DNA from 3 places in the Microbacterium sp. NPDC057741 genome. Region 2 is predicted to be linked to each of the others. Evidence: riboswitches for the same ligand, from Rfam matches in the RefSeq annotation. Region 2 holds a riboswitch; each other region holds the start of a gene.
The links. A riboswitch is a leader RNA that binds a small molecule or an ion and turns the genes downstream of it on or off. The one in region 2 is predicted to bind thiamine pyrophosphate.

Region 1: another riboswitch for thiamine pyrophosphate. It lies ahead of thiO (glycine oxidase ThiO); the one in region 2 lies ahead of thiM (hydroxyethylthiazole kinase).
Region 3: another riboswitch for thiamine pyrophosphate. It lies ahead of ACFVDO_RS09380 (ECF transporter S component); the one in region 2 lies ahead of thiM (hydroxyethylthiazole kinase).

Annotation. Positions count from the first base shown of each region.
Region 1 covers NZ_JBHVJW010000001.1:1,429,077-1,436,803, forward strand. Annotated here, with positions in the region: gene ACFVDO_RS06890 (thiazole synthase) at 1-182, opposite strand, end outside; gene thiS (sulfur carrier protein ThiS) at 195-437, opposite strand; gene thiO (glycine oxidase ThiO) at 440-1,621, opposite strand; TPP riboswitch at 1,615-1,716, opposite strand; gene thiE (thiamine phosphate synthase) at 1,734-2,417, shown strand; gene ACFVDO_RS06910 (HpcH/HpaI aldolase/citrate lyase family protein) at 2,449-3,252, shown strand; gene ACFVDO_RS06915 (MFS transporter) at 3,265-4,536, shown strand; gene ACFVDO_RS06920 (DUF6882 domain-containing protein) at 4,603-5,322, shown strand; gene ACFVDO_RS06925 (hypothetical protein) at 5,363-5,911, shown strand; gene ACFVDO_RS06930 (DUF4188 domain-containing protein) at 5,924-6,421, opposite strand; gene ACFVDO_RS06935 (TetR/AcrR family transcriptional regulator) at 6,487-7,062, shown strand; gene ACFVDO_RS06940 (N-formylglutamate amidohydrolase) at 7,095-7,727, shown strand, end outside.
Region 2 covers NZ_JBHVJW010000007.1:231,064-238,790, forward strand. Annotated here, with positions in the region: gene pheT (phenylalanine--tRNA ligase subunit beta) at 1-1,591, shown strand, start outside; TPP riboswitch at 1,661-1,754, shown strand; gene thiM (hydroxyethylthiazole kinase) at 1,746-2,597, shown strand; gene ACFVDO_RS18890 (bifunctional hydroxymethylpyrimidine kinase/phosphomethylpyrimidine kinase) at 2,594-4,744, shown strand; gene argC (N-acetyl-gamma-glutamyl-phosphate reductase) at 4,993-6,045, shown strand; gene argJ (bifunctional glutamate N-acetyltransferase/amino-acid acetyltransferase ArgJ) at 6,042-7,199, shown strand; gene argB (acetylglutamate kinase) at 7,196-7,727, shown strand, end outside.
Region 3 covers NZ_JBHVJW010000002.1:509,171-516,897, reverse strand. Annotated here, with positions in the region: gene ACFVDO_RS09395 (hypothetical protein) at 1-423, opposite strand, end outside; gene ACFVDO_RS09390 (energy-coupling factor transporter transmembrane component T family protein) at 458-1,246, opposite strand; gene ACFVDO_RS09385 (ABC transporter ATP-binding protein) at 1,243-2,697, opposite strand; gene ACFVDO_RS09380 (ECF transporter S component) at 2,700-3,347, opposite strand; TPP riboswitch at 3,341-3,450, opposite strand; gene ACFVDO_RS09375 (D-alanyl-D-alanine carboxypeptidase) at 3,513-5,891, shown strand; gene ACFVDO_RS09370 (ABC transporter ATP-binding protein) at 5,958-7,727, opposite strand, start outside.

The DNA of each region.
Region 1 (7,727 bases), on a different contig from region 2:
CGGCCCTGCGGCGAGAACCGGCGGATCGCGACGGTGGTCAATTCGGTGCCGGAGGCGACCAGAGCGTCCTCGAGCAGGGCGAGACTGGTCGCACCCCCGGTGCCCATGATCAGGCGGGACGAGAACGACTCCCCCGCGACGAGGAACGGGTCGGCGAGGTCCTGCGTACTGACGATGCTCATGGGTGCTCCTTCTCAGCCGCCCTGGACAGCGGTGACGATCTCGATCTCGTCGCCTTCGGCGACGCGGCGGGCTGACCAACGGCTGCGCGGCACGACGGCGCCGCCGACCGCGACGGCCACGCCGAGGCGCCCGCCGTCGACGCGCGAGCCGTCGGACTGCAGGTCGTGCCCGGTGAGCCGCGCGACGAGATCCAGCAGGGTGTCGTCGGGGACTGCGGCTGTCGCGTCCCCGTTCACTCGGATGGCAATGGTCATGATCAGCCTTTCCTGACGCCGGCGAGTTCGGCGACCGCGGGTGGGGTGAGGTGCTCGGATGCGGCCACGGGCCTGTTCCCGGCATCCGGGAAACGCAGCGGGTCGAGGATCGCAGCCGTCGCCCCGTCGAGGGGAACGCCCTCGGCGAGATCGGCGCCGAGGCGCGCCGCCCACGGCGCGAGCAGCACACCGTGCCGGTCATAGCCGGCGGAGATCACCAGCCCGGGTTCAGGGCGGCCGAGCAGCGGAAGCGCGTCGGGCGTGCCGGGGCGCGGGCGTGCGAGCATCTCGACGATCTCGCACTCCGAGATGCCGGGCAGCACCGCCTCGGCGTCGCGCAGCAGGGCGAGAACCTCGCCTGCCTGCACACCCGCGACTCCCCCTTCCCGCACGGACGCGCCGAGCACGACCGTGCCGTCGTCGCGCGGAACCAGGTACACGGCGCGCCCTCGCACCAGCGCGCGCACCGTGCGGGTGAGCAGCGGGCGCAGCGCAGCGGGCACGCGCAGGCGCAGGATGTCGCCCCATACCGGCCGCAGGGGCAGTGCGGGCAGCCCGTCGATGTCGGTCACGCCGAGTCCGGCGGCCGCGATCACGACGTCGGCCTCGACGTTCTCCCCCGCCTCGAGGCGGATGCCGATGACACGGCCGTCTCGACGGACGACACCCCCGACCCGCTCGGCGCGCACCCGCTCGCCGAGGATGTCTCGCAGCGCGCCGGTGACTCGGCGGGGATCGATCCGGTGGTCGCCGTCGGCGAGGACCGCCGAGGACACCGCAGGTCCGAGCGCCGGTTCGAGCTCGCGCGCCGCGCTGCCAGTGAGACACTGCACCGGCATCCCGTGCGAGCTCTGCAGCTCGGCGAGCTCGAAGAGAGCGGCGCGATCAGCGGCATCGACGCCTGCGGCGAGTGTGCCGGTGGCTCCGTACCCCACATCGTGCCCGCTCGCCGCTTCCAGAGAGGCGACGAATCCCGGGTACAGTGTGGCGGACTCTCTCGCGAGCGGCAGCAGATCGTCCTGCCCCCAGGCGGTCTCGGCCGTGGCCGCGAGCATCCCGGCAGCCGCACGGCTGGCGCCGTTCCCGGGCTCGGGGTCGAACAGGGTGACATCGTGGCCGCGGCCGACCAGTTCGGCGGCGGTCGCCGAGCCGATGATCCCCGCGCCGATCACAGCGATGCGCATCTGCGTGCCCTTTCCTACGACGGCATGACCCGTATCAGGTTCAGCGGTCGGCACGTGGCCCTCTCAGCCTTCAGCAGGCTCCCGCGGACGCCTCTACCCTATAGGGGTGACCATCGCCGATCCGCACCCCGTCGTAACAGTGCCGTCCCTGTCCCGGTCCGAGCGGCTCGCGCGTCTCGAGGCGGCCCGGCTCTACGTGTGCACCACCGCGCGCACCGACACCGGCGATCTGGAGGACTTCCTCGAGGCGGCCTATTCCGGCGGCGCGGACATTATCCAGCTGCGCGACAAGCAGCTCGAGGCGCGGGCGGAGGTCGCTGCGCTCCAGGTCCTCGCAGATGTCGCCCGCCGGCACGGGAAGCTGTTCGCGTGCAACGACCGCGCCGACATCGCCGCGCTCGTGGGTGCCGACGTCTTCCACGTCGGACAGGGCGACCTCAGCACTGCACAGGCGCGGGCGCTGCTCGGCGCCGATGTTGTGATCGGCCGATCGACGCATTCGGTCGAGCAGGCCGCCGCTGCCGACGCCGACCCCGGCCTGGACTACTTCTGCGTCGGCCCGGTGTGGGAGACGCCCACGAAACCCGGCCGGGCGGCGATCGGCCTCGAGCCGCTGCGCGCGGCGGCCGGCTCCGCGAAGCCGTGGTTCGCGATCGGCGGCATCGGCGCGGGCCCTCGGCTCGACGACGTGCGCACCGCGGGCGCGACCCGCGTCGTCGTCGTGCGCGCCGTGACCGAGGCCTCCGACCCGGCGGCGGCGGCCGCCGACCTGCGCGCCGCGATCACACGATCCTGACCCACCCATCGAAGACGACAGAGGAGCATCCATGGCACTGCAGCTCGCACCCACCTTCCGCGCGCGACTGACCGAGAGCGACCGCGCCCTCGTCGGCATGTGGGCCTGCACGGGTTCACCTCTGGTGACCGAGATCGCCGCGGGGTCGGGGCTGGACTGGCTGCTGATCGACATGGAGCACTCCGCCAACACTCTGGACTCCGTGCTGGTGCAGCTGCAGGTCGCCGCCGGCTACCCGATCACACCCGTCGTGCGCGTGCCGTTCAATGACACGGTGATGATCAAGCAGGTCCTCGACCTCGGTGCGCAGAACCTGATCGTGCCGATGGTGTCCTCCGCCGAGGAGGCGCGGGCCGCGGTGCGCGCCGTGCGGTACCCGCCCGCCGGCGTGCGCGGCGTGGGCAGCGCGCTGGCGCGAAGCGCGCGCTGGAACCGCGTCGACGGCTATCTGCAGGACGCCGATTCGCACACCACCCTGGTCGTGCAGATCGAGACCGCCGCCGGTGTGGATGCCGCCGAGGAGATCGCCGCCGTCGACGGCGTCGACGCCGTGTTCGTCGGTCCCAGCGACCTGGCCGCGTCGATGGGGCACCTCGGTGAGCAGACGCACCCGGACGTCCTCGCCGCAGTCGCCCGCGCGTTCGCCGCGGTGAAGGGCGCCGGCAAGCCGGTCGGCGTGAACGCCTTCGACCCCGTCGCCGCCGAGGAGTACATCGCGCACGGCACCGACTTCATCGCGGTCGGCGCGGACGTCGCACTGCTCGCCCGGGCTTCCGAGGCGCTGGCGGCGCGCTTCATCCCGGCATCCGATTCTGCGCAGCGCGCGTCGTACTGACGCGCGTCGCACGTGCCAGAATCGACGGATGCCGCACCTGAGACCCGCCCGATGAGCCGTGGCCTCGCGGCGCTCGGCGACCGCAACTTCCGCTGGTTCTTCCTCGCGCGGGCGATCACGCTGATCACCGGGTCGATGTCGTCGATCGCGCTGGCGTTCGCGGTGCTCGGCATCGACAATCATCCGGAGAGCCTGTCCTACGTGCTCGCCGCGTTCACGATCGCGAACATCGTGTTCGTGCTGTTCGGCGGCGTGGTCGCCGACCGGCTGCCTCGCGCACTGGTGATCCAGGTCTGCTACGTGCTCGACATCCTCTCGATCGGCACGGTCGCGGTGCTCCTGTTCACCGGCGCCGCGAGCATTCCCGCGATGATCGGCCTGGCTGCGGTCAACGGCGCCTCGACCGCGTTCGTGCTGCCCGCGATGCAGGGGCTCATCCCGCAGCTGACCACGCCGGCACACCTGCAGCAGGCCAACGCGATGCTGTCGTTCGTGCGGTCCGCCGTCACGATCGGCGGCCCGGTGATCGCCGGACTGCTCGTCGCGACGGTCGGGCCCGCGTGGGCGATGGTCGTGCAGGTGATCGGGTGGCTCGCCGCCATCCCGATCCTCGCGATGGTGAAGCTGCCGCCGCCGTCCGGCACCGGTGAGTTCTCGCTGTTCGCCGATCTGCGCACCGGATGGACCGAGTTCTGGAGCCGCTCCTGGCTGTGGACCATCGTGCTCGCCTTCATGATCATGAACGCGATCCACGTGGGCGCGTGGGGCGTGGTCGGACCGTACATCGCGAAGAACGACGACAGGCTCGGCATCTCCGGCTGGGGCTGGGTGGTCAGCGCCGAAGGGCTCGGCGTGCTCCTGATGACACTGATCCTGATGCGCTTCCCGCTGCGCCGGCCACTGCGGCTCGGCATGATCGGCATGGCGGTCTTCGCCGTCCCCCTCACGGTGCTCGGCGTGCATCCTGTCGTGGTGCTGCTCGCGATCGCTGCGTTCCTCGCCGGCGCAGGCAGCGAGATCTTCAGCACGGGCTGGAGCGTCGCCATGATGGAGAACATCCCCGGCGACAAGATCTCCCGCGTGTCCAGCTACGACATGCTCGGCAGCTTCGTGGTCATGCCGGTCGGAACGCTGGTGTACGGCTGGCTGATCACCTGCGCCGACCCGGCGACGGTGCTCGTCACCTCCGGCATCCTGTACGCGGTGATCGCGCTGTCGGCGCTCGCGGTGCCGAGCGTCTGGCGGATGGGGCGCGCCGAGGGCGCGATCGCGCCGCACTCATAGCGGTTCCCGGGCGCGTTCAAAGGCGCGCAGGGTGCGATTCATAGCGTCCGGGAGCACACTGAGTGCATGACCTTCGATGCCCTGCGCCCGCTCGCCGCCCGGGCGGCACTCTTCTCCGCACTCCGCCAGGACCAGTTCGTGATGGCCGTCGACGCCCTCGGCGAGCACCGGTGGGACGCAGACCTGAACGCAGGGACGATCACCTTCATCTCGGTCGCCGACCCGGCGCACCGCATCACCGCGACCGCGCACCTGATCGCCTCGGTCGCACCCGAGGCCCGCTCGGTGCTGTGGGGCTGGGCGCACCCGATGGGCGCCCCAGACGGCATCGCCGTGAAGCTGCGCGACTACGGATCCCAGTACGGGCTGCCCGCGCTCGCCGAGGGCGAGACGCCGTTTCCCGCCGGCATCGCCGACATCGACGCCTGGGTGATCGACGCCGCGCACGTCGTGGGCGGCGTCGCGGGCGAGCTCACCGGTCGCGCCCCCTACTTCGCCGCGGATGCCGGAGCCGGCACCCGCGCGGTCTTCGTGCTCGACGGAGTGCTGGGCCCGCTCACCGTCGCCGACGCTGTGGTCGCACTCCCCCGGATCCTCGCGTCGACCGAGCTGCCCGACCCGCGCACCTCGGTGTGGGATCTCGCACGGCTCGCCGCATGGAACCTGCAGTGGACCGATGACGCGTTCACCGGTGCGACCGTGACGGACGCCACGGGCTCGGCGACCTTCCGCTTCGATGCGCAGGCGCGGATCGCGGGCATCGAGAGCGCCCTCGCCGCCGCCTGACCACTCCCTCAGCGAGGGGCCGGTGTGCGAAGCTGGGCGCATGCGCAACGCCATCGTCCGCTTCGCGGCGCTCTACGTGTTCAACGTCGCCGTGCTGCTCGTGCTCGGCCTGGTGCTGCCCTCGGTGCGGGTGGGCTGGAACGCCCTCTGGGCGGCCGTCATCCTCACGGTCGCGGCGCTCGCGCTGAAGCCGTGGCTGCTGAAGCGCTTCCGCTCCTCTGCGGCGAAGTCCGCCGGCGAGCGATCCGGCTTCGGCGAGAAGCTCGTGCAGTACGCGATCGTGTTCCTCGTCGAACTGATCGTCTGGGTGGCCACCGTGCTGCTCAGCGGCGTCTCCGTGCGGGGCTTCTTCTGGGGCTGGGTGCTCCCGCCGATCGTGCTGCTGATCGGCTGGGTCATCTACGACCGCTTCGATGACCGGATCCGGGCGAAGGCCGCCGAGGTCTACGACGCGACTTCGGCGAAGATCACCGGCAAGTCCGCCCCCGCGACGCCGACGGCGCCGGACTCGCCCGCGACGAAGGCCGGCCGGGAGGAGCTCGACGACGGCCTCACCCCCGAGCAGCGACGGATGCTCGAAGACCTCTGAGTCCGGCGGCGGTCACGCCGCCTTCACTCCGGACCCGCGCCCCAGTCGCTGACGTGCGGTCTTCATGCCGGGCCCGACCGGCACGTGCGTCGTCGCCGCTGCGAGGCCGAACGCGGGCATGTCGACGTAGACGGCTTCGAGGTCGGCGACGGGAACCTGATAGGTCTCGTGCCAGACGCCCACACTCCCCGTGCCCTGCAGAGTGCGCATGAAGTCGCGCCAGGGCTGCAGGTGCGGCGCATCGCGGTCGGCGGCGAATCGCTGCAGGTGCTCCGGGCTCTCCCAGTACGACAGCAGCAGCGTGGTCCGCCCGAACCAGCTGTGCGCACCGAGCATGCCGGCGTCGGGATGCGTGGCGAGATGACGCAGCATGGGCGCCATCCTGCTCGCGGTCCACCCGACCCTCCCCACCTGCCACCAGCGGTTGGCGCGCATGCCGATCAGGAACACAGTGATGTCCGTGCGATCGGGTGCTGCGGTGAATCGTCCGGGGTGCACGTGCTGAGCCATGGTGTCTCCTCTTCCCAGAATTATGTAACGCTGTTATGCAACAACGTTACGATAGGATGACGTCCATGGCAAGACCCATCGCACACACCGCGGAGCTCCGCGACCGCCTCCTCGACGTCACCGCCGACATGGTCGATGAGAAGGGCCCCGAGCGCATCAGCCTGCGCGAGATCGCACAGGCTGCCGACACGTCGACCTCAGCGGTCTACGCCCTGTTCGGCGGCAAGTCGCAGCTGCTCGTCGCTGTGATCGATCACGGCTTCACATCTTTCGGCACCGCACAGGCGCAGACCGAGTCCACCGGACTCCGCGCCCTCGGCCGGGCCTATCGGGCCTGGGCGAAGGCGAATCCCGCGCTGTACCGGCTGATGTTCGGCGGAGCGATCACCGCCGCAACGGACTGCGCCACGGACACGGACGCCGCCGCCGGTGCGATGGCTCCCCTCGTGCGCGTCCTCGCCCTCCGGGTGCCCGAGGCGCAACTGATGCCTGCCGCGATGACCGTGTGGGCGCAGGTGCACGGCGCGGTCAGCCTCGAACTCGCCGCAGTCGCGCCCGAGGTGGATGATTGGGAGGCCGTCTACGACGCCGTCCTCGACGCCGTCGAGCGCGCTTTCCCACCTACGGTGCCCTCCGTCTGACAGTCCGCTTCCGCCGACCTTAGAGTGACGCCATGAGCAGTCTGGATCTCATCCCCGCCGGCAGGACCTTCACCCAGGACGACATCGTCGTCTACGCCGATCGCGAGAACCGCACGCTCGACGAGGCGATCCGGGGCGCCGACCTGCTGATCAGCGCACCGCACGCGGGGGCGGCGATCCCCGAGGAGATCGCCGAGTTCCTCTCCCCCGCGCTCACCAGGCGACTGCAGTACGACTTCACGGATGTCGCGACCGACGCGATCGTGCGGAGCTGGGCGTCGCAGGACCCGCGGGTGGTGGCCGTGCTCAACCCGCATCCGCGTCTGGTGCGCGACCCGAACCGCGCGAAACCCGCCGACGTCGCCGCCGACCTGTCCGCGGCGATCGCCCGCACGGCCGAGGCCGGCGCCCGGCAGCGCGTCGACCTCACCGGAGTCGATGCCATCCGCCCTGTGACGTTCTCGTTCTTCCCGATCCTCGAGGTGCCTCGCGCCGAGGCTGACCTGCACAGCCTCGTCAACACCTTCGTCGAGGTCGCCGAGCGCGGCCTGGGCGTCTACGAGCGCATCCGCGACGACCTCACAGAGCGGTTCCTCGCGCGCGGCCTCGACGGCGGCGGCCGCTTCACACGGCTCTCCTTCCACGACACCATGAACACCACGACC
Region 2 (7,727 bases):
CGACGGCCAGGATCGGGCGCTGCACGTCGAGGACCTGCTGATCACGGACGGCTCAGGCCCGATCGGCCTGGCCGGCGTGATGGGCGGCGGCACCACGGAGATGAGCGGCACCACCCGCAACGTGCTGATCGAGGCGGCCACCTTCGACCCGGTGACGATCGCGCGCTCCGCACGTCGTCACAAGCTGCCCAGCGAGGCGTCCAAGCGCTTCGAGCGAGGTGTCGACCCGCTGATCCCGTTCGTCGCGGCCCGCCGCGTCGCCGACCTGATGGTCGAGCTCGCCGGCGGCGAGCTGACCGACGAGGGCGGAGCGCTCTTCGCCGAGGTCGAGATCGCCGGCATCGGCCTCCCGCGCGGCTTCGCGCAGGGCCTGATCGGCGTCGACTACACCGATGACGAGGTCACCGGCGCACTCGAGATGATCGGCGGGGAGGTCAGCTCTACCGATGAGGGATGGTTCGTCATCCCGCCGACCTGGCGCCCCGACCTCACCGACAAGTGGACGCTGGTCGAGGAAGTCGCCCGCATCCATGGGCTCGACCGCATACCGTCCGTGCTGCCCACCCCGCCGTCCGGCCGCGGGTACACCCCGTTGCAGCAGGGCCGCAAGCGCGTGGCGGATGCCGTGGCGGCCGCCGGTTTCGTGGAGACTCCGGCCTTCCCGTTCACGACCGAGGCGCAGAACGACCTGCACGGATCGGCGTCGGGCGAGCACCTGCCCAGCATCCGTCTGGCGAACGCGCTCGACGGGCAGGCGCCGTTCCTGCGCCGCTCGCTGCTGCCCGGTCTGCTGCAGACCGCGCACCGCAACATCGCGCGCGGCCTGGTGGACCTTGCGATCTTCGAGACCGGTCTGGTGTTCGCGCCCGAAGAGGGCGTGACCTACGGCACCGACTTCGTGCCGCCGCTGGCGCAGCGTCCGAGCGACGAGGTCCTCGCGCAGCTGAACGCGTCGATCCCGCCGCAGCCGCGCAACATCGCCGTGCTGCTGACCGGCAACGTCACGCCGCGCCAGCCCGGTCGCTCGGCCGAGTACGCCAGCCTCGGCGACGCCCTGCACGCAGTGCAGGTCATCGCAGTCGCGGCCGGCGTCGACGTCGATGTGGCCCAGACACAGCGGGCTGCTCTGCACCCCGGTCGCGCCGGTGCGCTGAGCGTGCGCGGCGAGGAGATCGGATACGTCGGCGAGCTGCACCCGCAGGTCGCCGCGGACGCCGACCTGCCCGGCCGAGCCGTGGTGCTCGAGCTCGACCTGGATCGCCTGCTGACCCTGGCGGGCGAGCGCGTCGTGGTGGAATCGCTGTCCACGTTCCCCGCCGCCACGCAGGACGTCTCCCTTGTCGTGGACGCCACCGTGCCGGCATCCGAGGTGCGCGCCGCGCTCGTCGCGGGCGCCGGCGACCTGCTCGAGGCTGCGACCCTGGTGGATGACTACCGCGGCGAGGGCGTGGACGAGGGCTCCAAGAGCCTGAGCTTCGCGCTGCGCTTCCGCGCTCCCGATCGCACGCTCACCGCGGCCGAGGCCACCGAGGCCAAGCTCGCGGGCGTCGCCGTCGCGACCGAGCGCTTCGGAGCGAGCATCCGCGACTGATCGATCGATCACGAAGAGCGGCATCCGTCATCGGCGGGTGCCGCTCTTCTGCATGCCGATAGACTCGCGGGCAGTGACACGGGGTGCCGCATCTGCGGCTGAGAACACACCCGTCGAACCTGATCTAGTTCGTACTAGCGAAGGGATGTCGCCCATGAGCGATCCTCTGCACCCGCCCGCCGTCCTCCTCGAGGACACCGCCCGCCTGCTGGCTGAGCTGCGCGCAGCCCCGCCGCTGACCCACTGCATCACCAACAGCGTGGTCACCGGCTTCACCGCCAACGTACTGCTCGCTGTCGGCGCGGCGCCGGCCATGGTCGACATCGTCGGCGAGTCCGGGATGTTCGCCTCGATCGCCTCCGGGCTGCTGGTGAACCTGGGCACCCCGACGCCGGAGCAGCGCGCCGCGACGCTCGAAGCGGTGGGCGGAGCCTCCGCCGCCGGTACACCGTGGGTGCTCGACCCTGTCGCGATCGGCGTGCTGCCGATCCGCACCGACCTCGCCCGCGACCTGGTCGGCCGCCGTCCCACCGCGATCCGCGGGAACGCGTCGGAGATCCTTGCGCTGGCGGGTCTCAGCGCCGGCGGGCGCGGCGTCGACGCGACCGACACGACGGATGCCGCGGCCGAGGCGGCACGTCTCCTGGCGCGCGAGCACGGCAGCGTGGTCGCCGTCTCGGGGCCGGTGGATCTGCTCACCGACGGCGAGACCGAGGTGCGGATCGCGAACGGCACCTCACTGCTCACCAGGGTCACCGGCGGCGGCTGTGCGCTCGGCGCCGTCATGGCCGCGTTCCTCGGCGCCGCACGCGGCACTGGCATCCCGGCGCTGCACGCGGTGGCTGCAGCATCCTTCGTCTACGAGATCGCCGCCGAGCGCGCGGCCGCCGCGTCGGACGGCCCCGGCAGCTTCGCCGTAGCGCTGCTCGATGCGCTCGCCGTGATCTCGTCCGATGATCTCGACGACGCTCGCGTCGAGATCGCCGCGCCGGAGGTCGTCCGATGAGTCTCGACCTCTCGCTCTACCTCGTCACCGATACCGCGCTGAGCGGCCCGCGTGGTGTCGCGGCGGTCGTCGTCGAGGCCGTGGCCGGCGGCGCGCGCATCGTGCAGCTGCGCGACAAGGACGCCACCGACGCCGAGATCGTCGACCAGCTCGTCGAGCTGTCGGATGTGATCTCCGGCCGCGCGCTGCTCGTCGTCGACGACCGACTCGACGCCGCCCTGGAGGCGCGACGCCGCGGTGCCCGCGTGGACGGTGTGCACCTCGGCCAGTCGGATGCCTCCGTGCTCGACGCCCGTGCCGCGCTCGGCCCTGACGCGATCGTCGGCCTCACCGCCAACACCGCCGCGCACTTCGATGCGGTGCGCGCCCTGCCTGCCGGCACCGTCGACTACCTGGGTGTCGGCGTGGTGCATCCGACCACCACCAAGCCGAACCATCCGCCCGCTCTGGGCGTCACCGGGTTCGCAGCCCTCGCCGCGCAGAGTCCGCTGCCCTGCGTCGCGATCGGGGGGATCGGCATGGACGATGTCGCCCCGTTGCGCGCTGCCGGCGCCGTGGGCGTCGCGGTGGTCTCGGCGATCTGCGCCGCGGCGGACCCGCGCGCGGCGACGCGTGCGTTCCTGCGCGCATGGCACGGCGACCGTCCGCCGCGGGTGCTGAGCATCGCAGGGAGCGACCCGTCCGGCGGAGCGGGCATCCAGGCCGACCTCAAATCAATCGCCGCGAACGGCGGCTACGGCATGGCGGCGATCACCGCGTTGACCGCGCAGAACACGCAGGGCGTGCGCGGAGTTCACGTGCCGCCGGCCGAGTTCCTGCGCGACCAGCTGGATGCGCTCGCCGACGATGTGGACGTCGACGCGGTCAAGATCGGGATGCCGGCGAGCGCGGAGATCATTCGCACCGTGGGGGACTGGCTCGACACGGTCCGGCCGGAGACCGTGGTGCTGGATCCGGTGATGGTCGCCACCAGCGGGGACCGGCTGCTCGACGCCGAGGCCGAGGACGCGCTCCGCGTGCTGCTGCCGCTCGCCGACGTCGTCACGCCGAATCTGCCCGAGCTGGCCGTGCTCGCAGGCGAGCCGCCGGCCGCAGACTGGGATGCCGCCCAGGAGCAGGCGCGCAGGCTCTCGGAGCGCCACGGCGTGCTGGTGCTCGTCAAGGGAGGACATCTCGACTCTGCCGAGGCTCCGGATGCGCTGGTCGGCCCCGACGGTGCGCTCGCCGCGTTCACCGATCCGCGGATCCGCACCGAGAACACCCACGGCACCGGATGCTCGCTCTCCTCGGCCCTGGCCACTCGCCGCGCCGCCGGGGCGGACTGGCCCACGGCGGTCGCCGAGTCGCGGGCCTGGCTGCGCGAGTCGATCGCCGCAGGCTCCGCTCTCGACCTCGGCCGCGGCAAGGGACCGGTGTCGCACTTCGCCGGCCTGTGGGCGCGCGGCGGGCTGGACACCGAGCCGACCGCGGAGCAGATCGGGCGGGAGTGGTGGCAGCGGATCACCGGCATCCGCCGGGGCATCGACGAACTGCCGTTCATCCGCGCTCTCGCCGACGGCACCCTGCCGCGGGACGCGTTCGTGTTCTATCTCGCGCAGGACGCCCTGTACCTGCGCGAGTACGCACGCGTCCTGGCGGCCGCCGCCTCGCTGGCGCCGACCTCGGCAGAGCAGGCGTTCTGGGCGCAGGGCGCGCAGGGTGCGATCGCCGGTGAGCTGGAGCTGCACGCGTCCTGGCTGACGCCGCAGGGCATCGGCGAGGAGACCTTCAACGCCGAGGCGGGGCCGGTCACCATCGCCTACCTCGACCATCTCCGCGCCGTCGCGTTCGGCGGCGACTACGCCGAGCTCGTCGCGGCGGTGCTGCCCTGCTACTGGCTGTACGCCGACCTGGGCGAGCGGCTGGGGGCGGGCGACTTCGGCGCCTACGCACTCGACCCTGCGCATCCGTACGCATCCTGGCTCGCGACCTACGCCGATCCCGCGTTCGCGGAGGCGAACCGGCGCGCGATCGAGATCGTCACTGCTGCTGCGGTGGGTGCCTCACCGGCGAAGCGCGCCCGCATGTACGCGGCGTTCGAGCGCGCGTCGCAGCTCGAGCTGGACTTCTTCGCCGCACCGATGCCGGAGGCTGCACCGGTCGTGTGACGCCGGGGATTTGCACATGCCGCGACGAGAGCGATATCGTCGCGGCATGTCCTCGGCCGCACTCGTTCCCGCCTCGCGGTTCCTGAGCGAGCGCGCCGAGAAGGGCGTTCTGAGCGCTGCTCCTGTGCGCCGACGCCGTGGCGGCCGCCGAGTCTAGGCGACCCCGCGCTCCTGTCCTGCGTTCGGATGGGGAGAGTGCCGGTGTCGCCGCCCCGGTCCCGCTCATCTCCGACCGTTAAGGTAGATCCATGACGTTTTCCGTCGCCGTCTCCGGCGCTTCCGGCTATGCGGGCGGCGAGATACTGCGCCTTCTCGCCGCGCATCCCGACATCGAGATCCGCACCGTCACCGCCCACTCCAACGCCGGCCAGCCACTCGTGCAGCACCAGCCGCACCTGCGCTCGCTCGCACACCTGACGCTGCAGGACACCACGCCGGAGATCCTCTCCGGACACGACATCGTCTTCCTCGCACTGCCGCACGGCCAGTCCGGGCAGTACACCGACGCGCTCGGCGACACTCCGCTCGTCATCGACGCGGGCGCCGACCATCGGCTCACGTCGCAGGATGCCTGGGACTCCTTCTACGGCGGCGGGTTCCACGAGCCGTGGACCTACGGGGTCCCGGAACTCACAGTGGACGGGGTGAAGCAGAGGGAATACCTGCGCGGAGCCACCCGCATCGCCGCACCCGGCTGCAACGCCTCGACCGTGAGCCTCAGCCTCGCTCCCGGCGTCGCCGCGGGCGTCATCGATCCGGGTGACATCGTCTCGGTGCTCGCGGTCGGCCCCTCCGGGGCGGGCAAGAGCCTCAAGCCCCACCTGCTCGGCAGCGAGCTGCTCGGCACCGCCAACCCCTACGCGGTCGGCGGCACGCACCGGCACATCCCCGAGATCCGTCAGGCGCTCGCCGCAGCCGGCGGGGTCGCCGGGGACGGCATCCGCATCTCCTTCACCCCTGTCCTCGTGCCGATGGCACGCGGCATCCTCGCGACGTCGACAGCGCCGATCGCGCCGGGCGCGACCGACGCCGACATCCGTGACGCGTGGCAGCAGGCCTACGGCGACGAGAAGTTCGTGCAGCTGCTGCCCGAAGGGCATTTCCCTCGCACCGCCGACGTGCTCGGCGCCAACACCGCGCTGATCGGCCTCGCGATCGATCGCGCGGCGAACCGCGTGACGGTGGTCACCGCGGTCGACAACCTCGTCAAGGGCACCGCCGGCGCTGCCGTCCAGTCCATGAACCTCGCGCTCGGCCTCCCCGAGGACCGCGCCCTCACCGTGAACGGAGTCGCACCGTGACCGTCACCGCCCCCCAGGGATTCGAGGCGGCCGGTGTCGCCACCGGCCTGAAGTCGACCGGCAAGCCGGATGTCGCCGTGGTCGTGAACCGCGGTCCTCGCAAGGTCGGCACCGCCGTGTTCACCAGCAACCGCGCCAAGGCCAACCCGATCCTGTGGTCGCAGCAGGTCGTGGCCGACAAGGTCGTCGAAGCCGTCGTGCTCAACTCCGGTGGGGCAAACTGCTTCACCGGTGAGTTCGGCTTCCAGACCAGCCACCTCACCGCCGAGAAGGCCGCCGAACTGCTCGGCGTCAGCGCCGGCGACGTCGTGGTCTGCTCCACCGGCCTGATCGGCACCGGCGACGAGGTGTTCCGGGGCAAGGTGCTCGACGGCGTCGAGCGCGGCATCGCCGGGCTGTCCGCCGACGGCGGCCAGTCCGCCGCCGAGGCGATCATGACCACCGACACCGTCTCGAAGACCGTGGTGGTCACCGGCGACGGCTGGACGATCGGCGGCATGGCCAAGGGCGCAGGCATGCTCGCGCCTGGTCTGGCCACGATGCTCGTCGTGATCACCACCGACGCCGATCTCGAGGCGCATGAGGCTGATGCGGCTCTGCGCCGCGCGACCGGCACCACGTTCGACCGGCTCGACTCGGACGGCTGCATGTCGACGAACGATCAGGTCACCCTGCTCGCCAACGGCGCCAGCGGAGTGAAGCCCGACCTCGATGCCTTCGATGCGGCACTCGCCGACCTGTGCGGGCAGCTCGCGAAGAAGCTGCAGCAGGATGCCGAGGGCGCGAGCCACGACATCACCATCGAGGTCCGCGGTGCGACATCCGTCGCCGACGCCGTCGAGGTGGGGCGCTCGGTGGCGCGCAACAACCTCTTCAAGGCGGCGATCTTCGGCAACGACCCGAACTGGGGCCGCGTGCTCGCGGCGATCGGCACCACGAGTGCCGAGTTCGACCCGTACGACACCGACGTCTTCATGAACGGCGTGCGGGTCTGCACCGCAGGAGGCCCCGACCGCCCGCGTGAGGAGGTCGACCTGACCTCGCGCGCGACCGACCTCATCATCGACCTGAAGGTCGGCGACGAGACGGCCACGATCCTCACCAACGACCTCACCCACGACTACGTGCACGAGAACAGCGCCTACTCCTCATGACAGATCTGCAGGACACCCCGCCCGACGTGGCCGCCGAGAAGGCCGCCACGCTCATCGAGTCGCTGCCGTGGCTGAAGAAGTTCCGCGACCAGATCGTCGTCGTCAAGTACGGCGGCAACGCCATGGTCAGCGATGAGCTGCAGGACGCCTTCGCCCAGGACATCGCCTACCTGCGCTACGTCGGAGTACAGCCCGTGGTCGTGCACGGCGGCGGCCCGCAGATCTCCACCATGCTCGACCGGCTCGACATCCCCAGCGAGTTCAAGGGCGGCTACCGGGTCACCAACACCGAGGCGATCAGCGTGGTGCGGATGGTGCTCACCGGGCAGGTCAACCCCCAGCTGGTCGGCAAGATCAACTCGCACGGGCCGATCGCGACCGGCCTCAGCGGTGAGGACGCCGGACTGTTCGGAGGCCGCCGCCGTGGCGTCATGATCGACGGCGAGGAGGTCGATCTCGGTCGCGTCGGCGACGTCGTGCAGGTCGACCCGACGCCCGTGCTCGACCACCTCGCGGCCGGTCGCATTC
Region 3 (7,727 bases), on a different contig from region 2:
GATGCCGGGTTCGGCGCCCTTCAGCTCGGCCTCGGTGAGGGTCACGTAGTGCTCCTGCACCAGTTCCCTGGTGTCCGCTTCGAGCAGCGCCTCACGGCCGCGCGTGGGGTCGGAGAGCCCGTCATCCAGTCCGTCGTATGCCGGATCGGCGCTCGTGACCCGCCACATCCAGTGGCCTTCGCGGTACTCCAGGCGGATTGCGACGATCTCCCCGCCGATGCCGGGGATATCCTCCCCCGCGGTCCCCTCGAGCCAGTCCGACGGCCAGGCGATCGCCACGGGCACACCGCTGGGCGGGAACTCATCGCCGGGGCCGTACCGCTCGCTCGTTCCGGCGCTGCACGCGGTCACGGACAGCACGAGCAGCAGCGCTGTGAGCAGCGCCGCCGCCCGTGGCATCCGGGTGCCGAGCTGTCGCGTCATGCCGCCCACCATAGCGGGCGCGTCGCGAGCGTCATCACGACCCGATGAAGCGGAACGTTCCCGCGGCGACGGCGGCGGCGAGTGCCGCCGCCATGATCAGGATGCCGCCGAGCACCGCGACCGCGTCCCGCGGGTGCAGCCGGGACGGCCGAGACCACGTGCGCGGGATGTCGGAGCCGAACCCGCGCGCCTCCATCGCCATCGCCAGCTTCGAGCCGCGGCGCACCGCGAACACCAGCAGCACGAACGCCATCGAGAAGAACCGCCTGACCGCGCCGTGATCGCCGACGCCGCGCGCACGGCGGGCGAGACCCATCGTGCGCCAGTCGTCGAGGAACAGCCCGAGCATCCGGGTGCCGGCCAGCACACCGAGCACGAACCTGCTGGGCAAGTGGGCGACCTGTGCCAGTGCATCGGCCACTTCGGTCGGATCGGCACGACCGAACAGCAGGATCGTCGGCAGTCCCAGGGCGATCACACGCAGGCTCACCGCGAGGGCCAGACGGATCGACTCCTCGCTGATCGTGGCGACGCCGAAGCTCCAGTAGACCTGTCCCTCGGGTTCCGCGTAGAGCAGCATGCTCAGACCCGCGATCGGAGACATCGCCGCGAGCAGCCCCATCCGGCTCAGCACGGTGCGCAGCGGCAGCCCGGTCAGCGGGATGCAGAGCAGCTGCAGCGCGATCGCGACCAGGCCGCTGACCACGTCGATCGAGGCGAACAGCGGGATCGACAGCAGCAGCGCGAGCAGGATCCGGGTGACCGGATTCACTCCGTCGAGCCACGCGGCTCGGGTCTCGGTCGGGGCGATGACGGCGCTCATACCGACACCGCCTGACCCAGCACGATGCGCCGGTCGCCCAGGTGCCCTGCGACGGCTTCGTCGTGCGTGACCGCGACGATCGACGTCCCCCGCGCGACCTCCTCCTGAAGGAGCAGGACGAGCTCGATCCATCCACGCCGATCCTGTCCGAACGTCGGCTCGTCGAGCACGATCACCTCGGGCGTCGCGGCCAGCACGGTGGCGACCGACAGCCGGCGCTTCTGGCCGCCGGAGAGCGTGAACGGGTTGGCCTCGGCGAGGTGATCCAGATGCAGCCGCTCGAGCAGTCCGTCCACGACGGCCTTCGTCCGATCCGCCGACCAGTCGAGGGCACGGGGTCCGACCGCGAGCTCCTCGCGGAGCGTCTGCGCGAGGAACTGGTGCTCCGGCTCCTGGAAGACGGTGCCGATACGGGTAAGGAGTTCGCGCGAGGTCCAGCGGAACGGACGGAGCCCGCTCCTGCCGCGCAGCTGCTCGGCCGCGGTCACCGAGCCCGCGAGCTCGGGCAGGAGACCGGCCAGCGTGAGCGCCAGCGTGGACTTGCCTGCACCGTTCGGTCCGGTGATCACCGTCGCGGATGCCTGCGGCAGAGCCAGTTCGAGACCGGCCTGCACGACCGTGCGGCGCTCGCGCCCGATCGCGAGCCCATGCGCCTCCAGGACCGGGTCGCCCTCCGAGCGCGGCAGCGCAGGAAGATCGATGGGAAGGTTCGGCACCCACACGCCGGCATCCGCCAGCGTCTGCGCGTACCGGCTGAAGACGTCGGCGGGCGGGCCGTCGGCGAGCAGCCCGCCGTCTGCGGCGAGCACGATGACGCGGGTGATCAGGTCGGACCACACCTCGGTGCGATGCTCGACGACGACCAGCGTCGCCCCGGTCTCGGCGACGACGCGGGCGACGCTCTCGCGCACCTCGGCGACGCCCGCCGGATCGAGGTTCGCCGTCGGCTCATCGAGCAGCAGCAGCCCCGGCCGCATCGCCAGCGCGCCGGCGAGCGCCAGCCGCTGCTTCTGCCCGCCGGACAGAGCCTTCGTCGGCCGCTGCAGCGGCACATCCAGGCCGACGGCGTCCAACGCCTCCGCCACACGGCCGGGGATCTCGGATGCCGGGACGCCGAGGTTCTCGCATCCGAAGGCGATGTCGTCGCCGACCTTGGAGAGCACGACACCGGCATCCGGATCCTGCAGCACGAGGCCGATGCGTCCGCGGCTGCGCTCCGGGAGCTCGCCGTCGACGAGCAGGCTGCCGGTGCGCTCGCCCTCGTCGGCGTCGCCGAGAAGACCGGCGAGACCGGCGAGCAGCGTGGACTTGCCCGCGCCGGAGGCGCCGAGCAGCAGCACGCGATCCCCCGGTTCGATCGTGAAGGTCGTGGCGCTGACCGCGGGAAGGCGGCGTCCGGCGTATCGCCAGCCCCAGTCGCGCGCGGTGACCCTGGCGGGACCTGCGCTCATGCTCAGACCTCGCGGCGCGCTTCTCGGCCGGCCGCGAAGCGGCTGAGCGCACCGGTGGACGCGAGCGCCCGCACCAGGAACCAGCCCACCACACCGGCCAGCAGCGCGCCCGAGACGATCAGGGTGCCGAGGTAGATGGCGTTGAACTCGAACGACTTCAGGATGTTCGGTGAGCTGCCATAGAACAGCTCGAAGACCCAGGCCGCTGCGGCCGCGCCGACGCCGGCGAGTGCAGCGACGCCGATGCCGAACCGTCGGTATGCGAACAGGGCGAAGATCAGCTCCGCACCCAGGCCCTGCACGATGCCGGAGAACACCGTCGAGACGCCCCAGACGTTGCCGATCAGCATCGAGATGATCGCGGCGACGACCTCGACGACCAGCGCGGCGCCGGGCTTGCGGATGACGAGCCCGCCGATCACGCCACCGATCAGCCAGATCCCGACGGCGATGCCGCCGAGGCCGGGGGTCAGCGCGTCGGCGGCGCCGAACCAGGCGCCACCGACGATGTTCCAGGCCCAGAACAGCAGACCGACGGCGACGCCGAGAACTGCGGCGACGACGATGTCGACGACGCGCCAGCGCAGGTTGCGCGACGGAGCGGCCTTCTCGACGATCTTCTCGCTCGGGACGGATGTGGACGCACTCATATGGAACTCCTCCCTGCGCCGGCATGATCCGGATCAGGTTCGACGGTCGAAGCGCGGTTCGCTTCCTCTCAGCCCGGCACGCCGGACTCCCGTGGTTGTGCCTCGATCATAGCCACCTCCTGACACGGAGGGGCGAGTCTCAGACTCATTGGGTAGCGTAAGCGGGTGACCATCGACGATCCCTCTACGCCGCCGCGCACGCGTCGCGAGGCGCGGGCGCAGACCGGCTCCCACCGGGGCGTCGAACCGTCCGGCATGAACGCGTTCTTCCAGGGCGCCGGCGGCGCTCCCCACGGCGCCGGCCGCGAATCGGCGACCCGGAACGATACGGAGCTGCCCGGTGGCGGTGACCCTGTGCTTCCCGGCCAGGGTCAGGAAGGCCACGAAGAGCCCCCATCGAGCACCGACATGCTGCGCACCCTGTTCGGCGAGCCTGACCAGGACGGCGAGCCCGAGGAGACCGGACCTGTCGGGGACGACGCCTTCAGCCGCGCCATGTTCGGGATGCCGACGACCTCGGATCCCTCGTCACCGGCTCAGCCGGTGCAGCCGACATCTGCGGCCGATGCGCGCACGGCCACAGGACTGGACGCGCGGTTCGGCGCTGCGACGCCCGTCTCTGCGACGCCAGTCGCTGCGACGCCCGTCTCTACGACGCCCGTCCCGGCACCCCCCGTCGCTGCGATGCCCGGCTCGGCGCCGGCCGACCCCGTGTCCTACGCAGCTGAACAGTTCGACCCTGCCGACGACGCGACGCGGGTCGCTCCGGTCGTCACGGGGATTCCGGGATGGAACGACGAAGCCACTCAGGCCGCCGTCGGTGGTGCCGGTGACGCGTACCCCGCGCTGCAGACGGCCGACGATGACGCCGCTCGCCTGTCCGCCAGCCTGGCGTACTTCGCCGCCGCGGATGCCGCATCCGCCGCATCAACCGTCGGCCTCGCAGACGCCGGCCTCGCCGGATCCGCAGACGTCGCCGCCGCAGCATCTGCGGGGACCGTCGACGCAACCGCAGATCTGGGCGCAGCATCTGCCGCTGCCGGCGCAGCCCTCGTCGGTGCGGCTGCCGTGTCATCCGCCGAGACCCCCGCATCCACAGCCCCCCTCGATCTGGCGGGCCTCGGCCTCGACCCTGATGATGACCCCGATCTGGACGAAGAGCCTGCGACTCTGACGCCCGCCGCGTGGGCAGACGAATCGCACACCGCTTCCGCCCTGACCTGGATCGACACCGCCGCGGTACAGGCACGGACCAGGCCGCCGACGCTCGCGGTGCGGACGGCCGCAGACGACGAGCCCGATCTGCTCAGCGACCTGCACACGAAGTCGGGTTGGCTGCGCCCGCGCGTGCTCATCCCGCTCGGGCTGGTCGGCGCCCTCGTCGGCGGTTACTGTGCGACCACCTTGCTCGCACCGCTCGACAACATCGCACCGACGATCGACCCGGTGGCCGTGAAGATCGATCCGGCTCCCGCCGCGGCGATCACCTGGCCCAAGGGCGGCAACTCGGGAATCGATGTGCAGGGCTTCGCGACCGCTGCCTCCAGCGGTGAGAAGACGCCGATCGCCAGCATCTCGAAGATCGCCTCGGTCATGATGGTGCTCGAGAAGATGCCGCTCAAGCCCGGCGAGCAGGGCCCGTCCTTCGACTTCACCCGCAGCGACGGGCGCGAGTACTGGCAGTACCTGCGGTCGAACCAGTCGGCGCTCGACGTGCCGGTGGGAGGCTCGCTCACGGAGTACCAGATGCTCCAGGGCATCCTGCTCGGCTCCGCCAACAATTACATCGACCGGCTGGCGGACGAGATCTGGGGCTCGAAGGATGCCTTCGCCTCGGCTGCGCACCAGTGGTTGTCGGACCAGGGCCTGGACGACACCACGATCATCTCGCCCTCCGGGCGCGACGACCGCAACAGGTCGACGCCGGCCGACCTGATCGACCTGAGCCAGATCGCGATGCGCAACCCGGTGTTCGCGGAGATCGTCGCCACCAAGTCGGTGAACCTCCCCGGTGCCGGCGAGGTGAAGAACACGAACAAGATGCTCGCGGAGGACGCAGGAGTGGTCGGCATCAAGACCGGCACTCTCGGCGACGACTGGAACCTGGTCACGGCGAAGGACGTGAAGATCGGTGACTCCACCGTGCGCCTGTTCGCCGTCACCCTCGGTCAGGGCAGCAACAACAAGCGCGTCGCCGCAAACCGGGCGCTGTACGCCCAGGTCGAGAAGACGCTCGCGGATCAGCCCGTGACCGTGCCGAAGGGCACGGTGGTGGGCACGGTCGACACGGTCTGGGGCGAGCGCAGCGATGTGATCACCGACTCCGACGCCAAGGTCGTCATGTGGAACGGATCGCCGGCCGGGGCCAAGGCCGCGCTGAAGCTGGGCGATGCGCAGAAGGCCGGCACCAAGGTCGGCTCGCTCACCGTGACCGGGGCGGTCGACACCGCGAAGACGAACGTCTCGCTGAAGAGCTCGGTCGAGGACCCCTCAGCGTGGTGGCGCCTGACGCATCCGCTGGATCTGTTCGGTCTGAACGACTGATCACCGCCGCCGCTGCTGCGCGAGAGCGCCCGCCCCCTCTCGGGGACGGGCGCTCTCGCGTTGGGGTCAGGCCCGGTCGTCGGACTCGGAAGCCCGCTGATCCTCGCCCTCGGCGACCTCGTGCACGAACTCCGTCACGGGCAGCACCGGTGCGGCGCCGGTACCGGGAACCGGAACCTCCTCCGCCTCGCCGGTGACGATCACCGGGGTCGACGCGGTGAGGGCGTCCTCGGCGTCGATGTCGGACGCGGCCTGCTCGAACTGCGACTGGTACAGACGCCAGTAGGCGCCCTGCGCCGCGATCAGCTCCTCGTGGTTGCCCTTCTCGACGATGTCACCGTGCTCCATCACCAGGATGAGGTCGGCGTCGCGGATCGTGGACAGACGATGCGCGATCACGAACGACGTGCGTCCCTCGCGCAGTGCCGCCATCGCGTGCTGCAGCAGCAGCTCGGTGCGGGTGTCGACCGCCGACGTGGCCTCATCGAGGATGAGGATCGACGGCTGCGACACGAACGCACGGGCGATCGTGATCAGCTGGCGCTCACCGGCCGACACGTTCGAGGCATCCTCGTCGAGCTTGGTCTCATATCCCTCGGGGAGGGCGTGCACGAAGCGGTCGACGTACGTCGCCTTGGCCGCGGCGAGCACCTCCTCGTCGGTGGCGGATGCCTGACCGTAGCGGATGTTCTCCAGGATGCTTCCGGCGAACAGCCACGGGTCCTGCAGCACCATGCCGGTGCGCGAGCGCAGGTCTTCACGGGTCATCTCCGCGATGTCCTGACCGTCGAGCAGGATACGGCCGCCACTGAGCTCGTAGAACCGCATGATGAGGTTCACCAGCGTGGTCTTGCCCGCACCGGTCGGGCCGACGATCGCGACGGTCTGCCCCGGCTCCACCCGGAACGACAGGTCGGTGATCAGCGGACGATCCGGCGTGTACGAGAACGCGACGTGCTCGAACTCGATGACGCCCTTGCCGTCGGTGACGGTCGGTGCATCCTCGGCGTCCGGCTCCTGCTCGTCGGCGTCGAGGAACTCGAACACCCGCTCGGCCGAGGCCGTGCCGGACTGCACGACTGCGGCCATGCCGCCCAGCTCGCTGAGCGGCTGCGTGAACTGCTGCGAGTACTGGATGAACGCCTGCACGTCGCCGAGTCGCAGGCTGCCGTTGGCGACCATCAGGCCACCGAGCACCGCGATGCCGACGTAGGTGAGGCTGCCGATGAACTGCATGGCCGGCATGATCACACCCGAGAGGAACTGCGCCTTGAAGCTGGCCTGGTAGAGCTCTTCGTTCTCCTCCTGGAAGCTGTTCAGCGCATCCTTCTCGCGACCGAACACCTTCACCAGGGCGTGACCCGAGAAGGCCTCCTCGACGCGGGCGTTGAGCCGGCCGACCTTGCGCCACTGGATGCCGAAGGCCTTCTGCGAGCGCGGGCCGATGACGCCGAAGATGACGCCCATCAGCGGCAGCGCCACGAGGGCGACCAGCGCCAGCTGCCACGAGATCGAGAACATCATCACCAGCACGCCGACCACGGTGAGCACCGAGGTGAGGGCGCCGGAGAGCGACTGCTGCATCGTCTGAGTGATGTTGTCGATGTCGTTGGTGACGCGCGAGATCAGCTCACCGCGCTGCACCTTGTCGAAGTACGACAGCGGCAGACGGTTGATCTTCGCCTCGACGTCTTCACGCAGGCGCCACATCGTGCGCACCATGATGACGTTGATCACGTAGCCCTGGATCCAGCTCAGGAACGCGGATGCCACGTAGATCGCCAGCACGGCCACGATGATGTACCGCAGGCGATCGAAGTCGACGCCGGCACCGAC